One region of the Devosia sp. Z6_126 genome, then DNA from elsewhere that is predicted to be linked to it. Evidence: riboswitches for the same ligand, from Rfam matches in the RefSeq annotation. Region 1 holds a riboswitch; each other region holds the start of a gene.

Evidence for each region. Region 1 has a riboswitch for cobalamin ahead of AC3YOG_RS03320 (ABC transporter substrate-binding protein). Riboswitches for the same ligand answer to the same signal wherever they lie in the genome.
Region 2: it holds a riboswitch for cobalamin, as region 1 does, so the genes downstream of both, bluB (5,6-dimethylbenzimidazole synthase) here and AC3YOG_RS03320 (ABC transporter substrate-binding protein) in region 1, are expected to answer to the same signal.
Region 3: it holds a riboswitch for cobalamin, as region 1 does, so the genes downstream of both, AC3YOG_RS00590 (CbtB domain-containing protein) here and AC3YOG_RS03320 (ABC transporter substrate-binding protein) in region 1, are expected to answer to the same signal.

The regions. Positions count from the first base shown of each region.
Region 1 covers NZ_JBYUNO010000001.1:665,110-668,377, reverse strand. The annotation lists gene AC3YOG_RS03325 (FecCD family ABC transporter permease) at 1-636, opposite strand, end outside; gene AC3YOG_RS03320 (ABC transporter substrate-binding protein) at 645-1,643, opposite strand; cobalamin riboswitch at 1,796-2,001, opposite strand; gene AC3YOG_RS03315 (LacI family DNA-binding transcriptional regulator) at 2,051-3,076, opposite strand.
Region 2 covers NZ_JBYUNO010000005.1:44,070-47,337, forward strand. The annotation lists gene AC3YOG_RS18500 (diguanylate cyclase domain-containing protein) at 1-744, opposite strand, end outside; gene bluB (5,6-dimethylbenzimidazole synthase) at 1,061-1,759, opposite strand; cobalamin riboswitch at 1,801-1,979, opposite strand; gene AC3YOG_RS18510 (hypothetical protein) at 2,647-3,268, shown strand, end outside.
Region 3 covers NZ_JBYUNO010000001.1:117,205-120,472, reverse strand. The annotation lists gene znuA (zinc ABC transporter substrate-binding protein ZnuA) at 1-946, shown strand, start outside; gene AC3YOG_RS00600 (DMT family protein) at 947-1,303, opposite strand; gene AC3YOG_RS00595 (DUF2164 domain-containing protein) at 1,309-1,563, opposite strand; cobalamin riboswitch at 1,658-1,875, shown strand; gene AC3YOG_RS00590 (CbtB domain-containing protein) at 1,913-2,095, shown strand; gene AC3YOG_RS00585 (CbtA family protein) at 2,120-2,860, shown strand; gene cobW (cobalamin biosynthesis protein CobW) at 2,857-3,268, shown strand, end outside.

The DNA of each region.
Region 1 (3,268 bases):
GCCAACCACGCCTGCCGCAAGGCCCACATCGCTCCAGCGTACGCCGGCAAAACTGCCCAGCAGCCAGAACATGACGCTGCGCGCCTGTTCGGCATCGGCCGAAGTGCTGACGACATAGGAGGTCAGCGCATTGAACAATTGCGAAGCGGCGACACCGGCCAGGATCGTGCGCTCGGCGCTGCCCGCCGCGCCTCGCGCGAGGAGAATGACAAAGGCAAAGGCGGCCAGGGCTCCGGCAAAGGCGCCCAGCGGAATCGCGGCGCTACCCGCCCCCATGCCGAGCACGATAACGCAAACCGCCCCGGTCGAGGCGCCCGCCGAAACGCCCAGCACATAGGGTTCGGCCAGCGGGTTGCGCAGCAGCGATTGCAGGATCGCGCCACACAGCGCCAGCCCCGCCCCGCAGGCGGCCGCCACCAGCGAGCGGCTGAGCCGATAGTCCCAGATTACGCTTTCCTGGATGCGGCTGATCTCGAACTGCGTCCAGCCCAGGCGATTGGTGATGGCCTGGAGCGTGGTGTGGAGCGAAATGGGCATTTCGCCAATCCCCACGCCCAGCGCCACGGCAAGGGGCAGCAGCAAGGCTGCCCCGCCGATCACCGATCCCCCCAGCCGCGCGCGGCGCCGCTGGGTCATTGCCATGCTCATTGCAGCAGGCCTTGGCTCTGCAGCGCTTGGGCCAGGGTTTCGAGCCCGCCAATCGTGCGCAGGGTCGGGTTCATCGCCTGCGCGTCGAGCAGCACCAGATGGCCCGCCTCGACGGCGCTGAGCTGGCTCACCATGGGGTCGGTTTGGAGAAACTCCACTTTGACGGCAGGGTCATCGGCCGGCCGATTGCGCCGGTCCATCGTGCCGACGACGATGACGGTGGGGTCGGCCGCGGCAATCGCTTCCCAGCTCACCAAAGGCCAGTCTTCATCGCTGTCGACGATGTTACGGGCGCCCAGCACCTCCATCATATAGGCCGAAGCGCCATTGCGGCCCGCTACCCAGGCATCCCCGGCAATTTCGGGGCTCGAAAACCAGAACACCATGGAAACGCCCGCCGCGCGTTTCCCCAGTTGCGCGCGCACGGCCGCTTCGCGGCTGCGCAGCGCGCTCACCAGTTCGGCGCCCCGCTCATTGACGTCAAAGATTGCCGCCAGTTCGCTGATCTCCTGGTAGAGCAGTTCGCTGGTCCAGGGCTCGAGGCGCACGCCATCGCCATTGCTGGCGTCCTTCATGGCGCAGGTGGTCGGCGAGATATAGCTCGGGATGCCGAGATCGGCATATTGCTCGCGACTGCCCGCTTCATCGCGCATCCCGAACTGGGCGGCAATGAAATCGGGCTCGGTGCCAAGGATTGCTTCATAGCTCGCGGTGCTGTCGGCAAGGCGCGGCACTTTCTCGTTGTCGGCGGCAACCTCGGCGAGCACCGGCGACACCCAGGTGGCCGTGCCCACCATGCGGTCGGCCAGACCCAGCAGCAGCAGGATTTCCGAGCTGTTCTGGCCGATGCCAACGGCCCGCTGCGGTGCCTCGGTAAAGGTGAGTTCGACCCCGCAATTTTCGAGCCGCAGGGGGTATTGGGTTGCCTGTTGGGCCAAGGCCGCGCTGGCGGTGGCAACAAAAATGCCGCTGGCCAGAAGGGAGAAAAGACGCATCGAAACCTCTCGTGATGCTGTTCAAGCCAAACGATCAGCCAGACACGAGGGGGAAGTTGAGGTCATGCTCCCGCTACCCCGAAGGGGGCGCCACGGCAACGATCGGACGAGCCAAAAGCCGGTCCGCACCCCACCGAAACACCTCGTTCGGTTTGCTGGTCGTTGTCCCGGCAGGTCTCCTGGCTCGCGGCTCTGGCGCTCCTCGTCCCCTTCCCGGTCGCTTGACCAGTGGCTTGGACGGTGAACTTGCCGCTTACAGTTGCGAGGGCAGCTTCGGTTTTGGCCCCTGATGGGTAATCCGCACCGTATTCCCTTTTCATCCGCGCTCGATGGCGGAACCGTGACCCCGCCGTATTAGCGGCGGGCCGGACCCTGGGCAAGGGGGAAGTGGCGGAGGGGTGTCGCAGTCAATTGCTCGCCAGCCGGGCCACCGAGCTGCGCACCACGAGCTCCGCGCGCAACAGGATATTGGTGGATTTGGGCTGCTCGTCGGCCAATAGCGTCAGCAGCAATTCCATCGCCGCTTCCCCGATCCGGTGCCGGGGCTGCTTCATCGTGGTCAGCGACGGGCTGACAAAGCTGGCAAAGGAAATATCGTCAAAGCCCATCACCGAAAACTGGCGGGGCAGCTCATAGCGGCGCGTATTAAGCGCGATGATGACCCCAAGAGCGGTGGCATCATTGACGCAGAAAAAGGCGCTGGGCAGCGCATCGCGCACAAACATCAGCTCGGCGGCGGCGCGTCCGCTTTCGGTCGTGCCATCGCCATCAAGGATCAGCCGCGGATCGATACGGATGCCGGCCCCTTCAAGGGCCGCGCGATAGCCCGCTTCGCGCAAGCGGTTGATCTCCCGGCTGCTGGAATGGCCGATAAAGGCGATGCGCCGGTGTCCCTGCGAGATCAGGTGCTCGGTGGCAACGCGGGCACCCTCGACATTGTCGACCCCGACAAAGGGAATGCTTTGCCCCGTCACCGGCTCGTTGACGGCGACGGTCGGGGGCAGGCGGGTTTCGCCGCGATCCTGCCCGAAGCCGAACGGCAGGTGGCCGGTAAAGAGGATCAATCCATCCGCCTGGTTGGAGCTGATGAACCGGAGATAATCGGTTTCCCGGCTCGGATCGTTCTGGGTATTGCCGATCAGTACCCCATAGCCGCGCTTGCTGGCTTCAGTCTCGAGACCCACGAGGATGTTGGAGAAATTGGGGTCGCCCACATCGGGGGCAAGGATCAGGATCATGTTGGAGCGCCGCATGCGCAGCGAGCGCGCCAGGGCATTCGTGGTGTAGCCGGTGCGGGCAACGGCTTCGGCGACCTTGCGGCGGGTCGCGTCGGCGACTTTGGTCGGCTCGTTGATGGCGCGGCTGACGGTGGCGATCGACACCCCGGCCATGGCCGCAACATCTTCAATGGTCGCCAGCTTTTGCTGCTGCACTCGGCCCCGCTCCGCCCCCCGCGCCGCTCGGTTGCGCTGCAACCGGCTTACGCCCAGACAAGTGTCATTTGCGCGATCAACAGTGCGCCTGTGCCCCTTAGCAGAGGTCGATCCAGGCGGCACGCTCTACCACTCCCCCATAGCAGTTATGCACCTGTGTAAACCTTTACATCAATCCTGAAAACCTTTACA
Region 2 (3,268 bases), on a different contig from region 1:
AGCCTCAAGGAGTGCCCTGTTGGCTAAACCCGTCATGGCATCTGTCTCTGCAAGATGACGCAGGCGGTCGATCAGAAGACGGTCCTCGGTGATATCCTGCTTGGTGCCAAAAAGCCTTTCAGGGCGGCCGTTGGCCAGCTGCACCCCTGCTGAAAGACGCATCCATCGCTTTTGACCATCTGCTCGGATGATCTCCGCGTCCATTGTGAACTCGCCTCCGGTTTCGATAGCCCGCGCGCGGGATTCTTCCATTGCGACCCGCGAGGTATCCGAATAGTGACTGACCGTGCGGTCCCGGTTCAGAGGGGTACCTCGCTCGATACCAAACAGGTCATAAACTCCAGAACTCCACCGAAGCGCATTCTCAGCCAGACGAAACTGCCAAATGCCCAAACCGGCGCTCGCTGTAGCCTGGTCTATGAGTATCAGGTCGTCGCTCAGGTCGAATGATGCGGGACTTCCACTTTCAATCTGTCCGGGATGAAAGGCCTCGAGCGCAATCATGGCCAATTGGTTCGCCGTGCCGAGGCTCCGTGGCGTTTTATCACCCAACGTCAGCAGATGGCTGGGAGAGTGGGCGTTCCCACCAAGCGGCAGAAAAGCAAGGAAGCCAACGGGATTGCCGTCAGCAAACCTTAGTTGGTCGCGAGCGAGCGTCTCGTTGGCATAGAGGTTGGCCAGCACCAAGGGTAGCCGGACTGTCCGCGCGCGCCGCTCAAAGTCCAAAGCGGCACCTTTCAACACAAGGGAGGATCCACTCTGAACCGTTGGAGTTGAACCGCCGGTCCTTAAACAGCGAAGACTGGCGGAGGATAGACCCAGCAAGGAGCGAATGCGATCCAACCTGCTGCCCAGCTTTCGCTCAGGGACAGCTGCGTGTGGCGGTCGCATGTCGAACAACTTCACCTTGGCCCCTCAGTACTGCGTGATGGACCGTAACTCATGTTCTTTAAGAAATTTCGGCCAAATAGGCTGCTGTGTCACGGCGCCCCATAATCAATGGCAGAGTGGGAACAGGCTTTGCCGATCAATACAATCTCCGGCTGGACATACGGCGCTTTTAGGCGGGCTCACCCCAGCGATCACGATAGACCAGCTGCTCGAGCGGGAGGCGCTGGCGCCATCCACGCTGCTCGAGTTCTGGGCTCGTCATTGTCTGCTCTACCAGCCCCGCGCAGAGATAGGCGATTACGCGTAGCTGGGAGGGAATGCCCAGCACCTCCTTGAGAGCTCCTTCATCGAGAATACTCACCCAGCCGACACCAACCCCTTCTGCGCGTCCGGCCAGCCACAGGTTCTGGATGGCACAAACCGTGCTGAACACGGCCATGTCGGGCATATGGGTCGCCCCAAGCGCCACGGGACCTGCCCTGCCCGGGTCGCAGGTCACGCAGATCCCGACTGGCGCTTGCAAAATGCCCTCAAGCTTGAGGGCCGCATAATCTCTTCTGCGCTCAGGCGGGAACATGGCCATCGCCTCCGCATTGGCGCGCTCGAAAATGGCCCTGATCCGCGCTTTTTGTGCTGGCGCGGTGACGATCAGGAAGTTCCAGGGCTGCATCAACCCGACTGAGGGAGCATGGTGGGCGGCCTCTAGCATGCGCCATAACACCGCCTCCGCAACGGCGTCAGCCAGAAAATCCCGTCTCACGTCACGGCGCGTCTGGATGGCCCTGTAAACCGCGGCCTTCTCCTCGGCGGAAAACGGACCTAACGGTGCATATTGAAGGGCGGCGGGGCGATCAAAACTGGCAGGCATGGCGATGCTCCTGTGGTTTGACAGGGGCTGCTCTCCACACAGCGACCGATATAGGCCTGGCCGGTCTTCTGGCTCCGGTTCAACTCCTTCGGGAGCCTTCCCGGCCAAGACCAGTGGCATAGTTCCCGAGGATCCCCGTTACAGCGCTGGGCGCGCCGCGGTTTTGCACCGCGTTTCCGATTCTCCCGCAAGCGCGGGCACCGAGGCAACAAATTGCTAGAGCCGGTTTCCGTTCTTGTCCAGCTTCGAAAGTTCGCCGACGGACCAGGATCCCGCTAGCAGCGCGCAACATGCAGCGGATATCGATCAAGGTCGCCGCAGGCACAGCGCCGCATCTGGAAGGAGGGATTAAGCAGACACCCGTATTGCACGCGTGGGTTTGGTGCCGCGCGATTGCCATCAATTGGGCGCCCAGGTGGCCTCGACGTGGTGTGCGGCCGATCGGTGCACTTGTAGGAATTGACCATCGGGTTCGTCCATGGCCGCGCCAGGGACGAATATAGGCCCCACCAGAGATGGCCGGAATCGATCACCGGCTTGTGAGCTTGTGGCTTGCCGCGTTCGTGGACAGGGTGTTCGCGAAGCGTCGAGTAACAAGGGGAGACGGTCACCATGACCACCGATTGCACCGGGCGGATCGCCAGCCGTAGCGAACAGACAATAACGGCCTATCGCCAGAGGGTCCATAACTTACGCCTGATGGCCGAGCGGGAAGATCGGGCCGGCGGGGATATGCTGGACTCACCGGCTGGTTCTGTGCCCAGAATGAACGCTGGGCACCCAGCACCGTGCGGCAGTATCGGGCCGCCATCCTGATGGCACTGGAGACGTTACCGTCTCATCCTAAAGCGCGTACGCTCCCTGTAGAGCGCTTGCACAGGGGGCCCTTGCCGAAGAGGTCGGGACCTCGAAAGACCTCGGCAAAGAAGCGCAAGAGCCTACCCATCGCGCAGTTCACCCGGCTGGAGCAGTTCCTCCATGATTCGGGTCGGTCAGATGACAAGCTGATCCGGGGCTTCCTGGTCTTCGGGGCAGCGCTCTTCCTGCGGCCCGTCGAATATCTCAACGCTCGGGTGGAGGGCATGATGTTGATGGTGCAGAACGCCAACGCCACCAATGGGCGGGGAAATGGTGAGGAACGCGAGCGTGATCTTGAACCCATGGGCAAGAAGGCTATTGCCCCGCTAGTGAAGTTCCTGGACCGCCTGTGTGCAGCGGTCCATGAAGCCGGCGCCTGGAAGAAGCTCCATAGCCGGCTCGCTTCGCGACTGGCCCGCATCTGCAAATGCCTCGGCATCGCGCGGGTCAGCCTCTACACCCTGCGCCATGTCGGGATGGCTACGGCCAAGAGCTGGATGGCGCCCGAGGAGGTCGCCGCCTCGGCGGATCATGCCTCGGTCCACACTGCCATGACGCATTATGCCAAGCGCAGGACAGGTTGGGTGGGACTTCAGGCTGGCAGGACGACCCTCGCCGGCAAGCGTAGAGAGGGTCAGGGGTGCTGCACAG
Region 3 (3,268 bases), 550 kb from region 1:
CATGGCCGCGCCCAATGTGGTCGCCTCGATCAAGCCGGTGCACTCCCTTGTCGCTGCAGTAATGGAGGGGGTAGGGGAGCCGACCCTCATCGTTCGCGGCGCCGCTTCGCCCCACACCTATGCCCTGCGCCCGTCCGATGCCGGCGCGCTGCAGGATGCTGATCTCGTGTTCTGGACCGGCGCTGGCATGGAGCTGTTTCTCGCCGATGCACTGACCACGCTGTCGGGCGAGGCCGAGGTGGTGGAGCTGAGCCAAGCCCCTGGCATCACCCTCCTGCCGGTCCGCGAAGGCGGCACGTTCGAAGCCCACAGCCACGAGGGCGAGGGTCATGACCATGAGCACGACCACGAAGGCCATGACCACGAAGGCCATGACCACGAAGGGCATGATCACGACGAGCATGACCACGAAGAGCACGACCATGATCATGCCGGCGGCGACATGCATTTCTGGCTCGATCCGCAAAACGCCATGCACATGGTCGATGCCATCGCCGCGGCGCTCAGCCAAGCGGACCCGGAAAACGCCACCGCCTACGCCACCAATGCCGAGCGCGAAAAAGCCGACCTGGCCGCGCTCGAAGCCGAACTGACCGCGACCCTCGCACCCGTCGCCGACAAGCCCTTCCTCGTCTTTCACGACGCTTACCAGTATTTCGAGAACCGCTTCGGCCTCACCGTCGCGGGCTCCGTCACCGTCACCCCTGACGTCATGCCCGGCGCCCAGCGGATCGACGCCCTGCGCGCCCGCGTGGCCGAACTCGGGGCCACCTGCGTTTTTGCCGAACCCAATTTCGAGCCGACCATCATCGCCGCCATCACCGAGGGCAGCACGGCCAAAGCCGGTGTGCTCGACCCCGAAGGCGGGGCCCTCACCGAAGGCCCAAACCTTTACCCCGAACTGCTGCGCGGCCTCGCCAATGGGCTCCTGGACTGCCTGGGCTAACTAACCCAGCGGCCCCTTGAAGATAAAGAACGCCCCCAGCGCAATGAGCCCGAACCCGATCCCGTGGTTCCAGGTGAACTGCTCGCCCAGATAAGTGGCGCTGAACAGCACAAAGACCGAGAGGGAAATCACCTCCTGAATGGTCTTGAGTTCGGCGCCGCTATAAACCCCGTAGCCGATGCGATTGGCGGGCACCGCCAGCCAATACTCGAAAAACGCGATGCCCCAGCTGGCCAGCACCACCACCCACAGCGCCGTGCCGGGGAATTTGAGGTGCCCATACCAGGCAAAGGTCATGAAGAGGTTGGACGCGATCAAGAGCCCGATCGGGGCCAGCGTGGCAAAGTTCCAGCCCATCGCGACTACCGCGCGCCCTTGGTGGGCTGCTCGAGCGCATACAGCGCATCGCTGATCGACTCGACCTTCTTGCGCAGCAGCTCCTGGGCGTCATGCAGCCCGCGATTATAGTAATAAGCGCCCATCTTTTCGGCAAAGAAAGTCATCAGCATCTCGGCCGGCATCGGCCCGATGGTCTGGTCCAGCTCCAGCCGGAAATAATCCTGGATCTCCGCCACCATGGCTTTGGTTTCGTCGCGGCTGAACTTGATCGGCTTCATTGCGGGCAGGGCTCCAGAATCGGCGGCACGATAATGCCGCAGTCGCCCGTCCGGCAAGCGCCACGCCGCGATTGACCCCTCCGGCCCGCCATGCGAGAACACAGCCTGTGTCGGTTCCCCAAGCCCGTTGTGGCGCGGGGATCAAAAGGGAACACGGTGCGGATTACCCATCAGGGGCCAAAACCGTGGCTGCCCCCGCAACTGTAAGCGGTGCGCTCCTCTCCTTATGCCACTGGCAGCCAAGCTGCCGGGAAGGCGAGAGGCGCTCTATTCACCGCAAGCCAGGAGACCTGCCGGCACTGCAACGAGCTTGTAAGCTCTTTTTCGTTTCGCGCACGGAGGGTGCCGCATGAATACCACCACTGTTTCGACTGGCCTTCAGTCTCTTTCGCTGTCCCAGCGTCTTGTCGCGGGCTCGCTTGCGCTCCTGCTTGGGCTGACCCTCCTGGTCGGCACCGGCTTTGCCGGCGATTATCGCCTGCACAACGGCGCCCACGACACCCGCCACGCCATGGGCTTTCCCTGCCACTAGGGCGGGCACGAGAGACGACCAAAAATGTTCCGCAATCTGTTTTTTGCTGCGCTGGTCGCAGCCCTTTGTGCTGGCCTTGTGGCATCCACGATCCAGCATTTCCGCGTCACCCCGCTGATCCTGCATGCCGAAAGCTTCGAAGGGGAGGGTGGCCATTCCCATGGTGAGGAGCCGCCTGCCGAGCATACCCACGCCCCCGGCACCCCGGCCCATGATTATGGCGCTGACGAATGGGCGCCCCAGGATGGTCTTGAGCGCACCCTCTATACCGTGCTCGCCAATCTGCTCGCCGCCGCTGGCTTTGCCCTCGTGATCGGCGCCGTGGGCCTCCTGGCCAATATTCCCATCACGGCCGGTAATGCTCTGCTGTGGAGCCTGGCCGGCTTTGCCAGCTTCACCCTCGCGCCCGCCTTTGGCCTGCCGCCCGAACTGCCCGGCATGCCCGCCGCCGATCTGGGCGCCCGCCAGCTCTGGTGGGTCGCGACGGCCCTTGCCACCGGCGCCGCCTGCCTGCTGCTGGCCAAGACCCGGGCGGGCTGGGCCATTGCCGTGGCGCTCGCACTCGTCCTCGCGCCGCACATCGTGGGCGCCCCCGCGGCTCCCGAAGAGCCAAGCGCCGTTCCCGCCCATCTCGCCACCGCCTTTGCCGCCGCCACCATCGGCACTTCAGCCGTGTTCTGGCTGGTGCTGGGTGTCGTCTTCGGCCTCGTCAATGATCGCCTCGCCCGCCGCGAGGCTTCCCACCCCATCGGAGCTCCCGCATGACCACCAAGATCCCCACCACCGTCATCACCGGCTTTCTGGGCGCGGGCAAAACCACCCTCGTGCGTCACCTCCTCGCCCATGCCCCCAAGGGCAAGCGCATTGCCCTCATCATCAATGAATTCGGCGATCTCGGCGTCGACAAGGACATCCTCGCCGGCTGCGGCGACGAGACCTGCCGTGAAGAGGACATGGTCGAACTCTCCAATGGCTGCATCTGCTGCACCGTGGCCGACGAATTCATTCCCACCATGCAGGCGCTGCTCAACCGCCCCGAAAAATTCGATCACATCGTCATCGAAACCTCGGGCCTGGCTTTGCCCCAGCCCCTGATCCGCGCCTTCAACTGGCCCGAGATCAAGGCGCAGGTGACCGTTGATGGCGTCGTGACCGTCGCCGATGCCGCCGCCC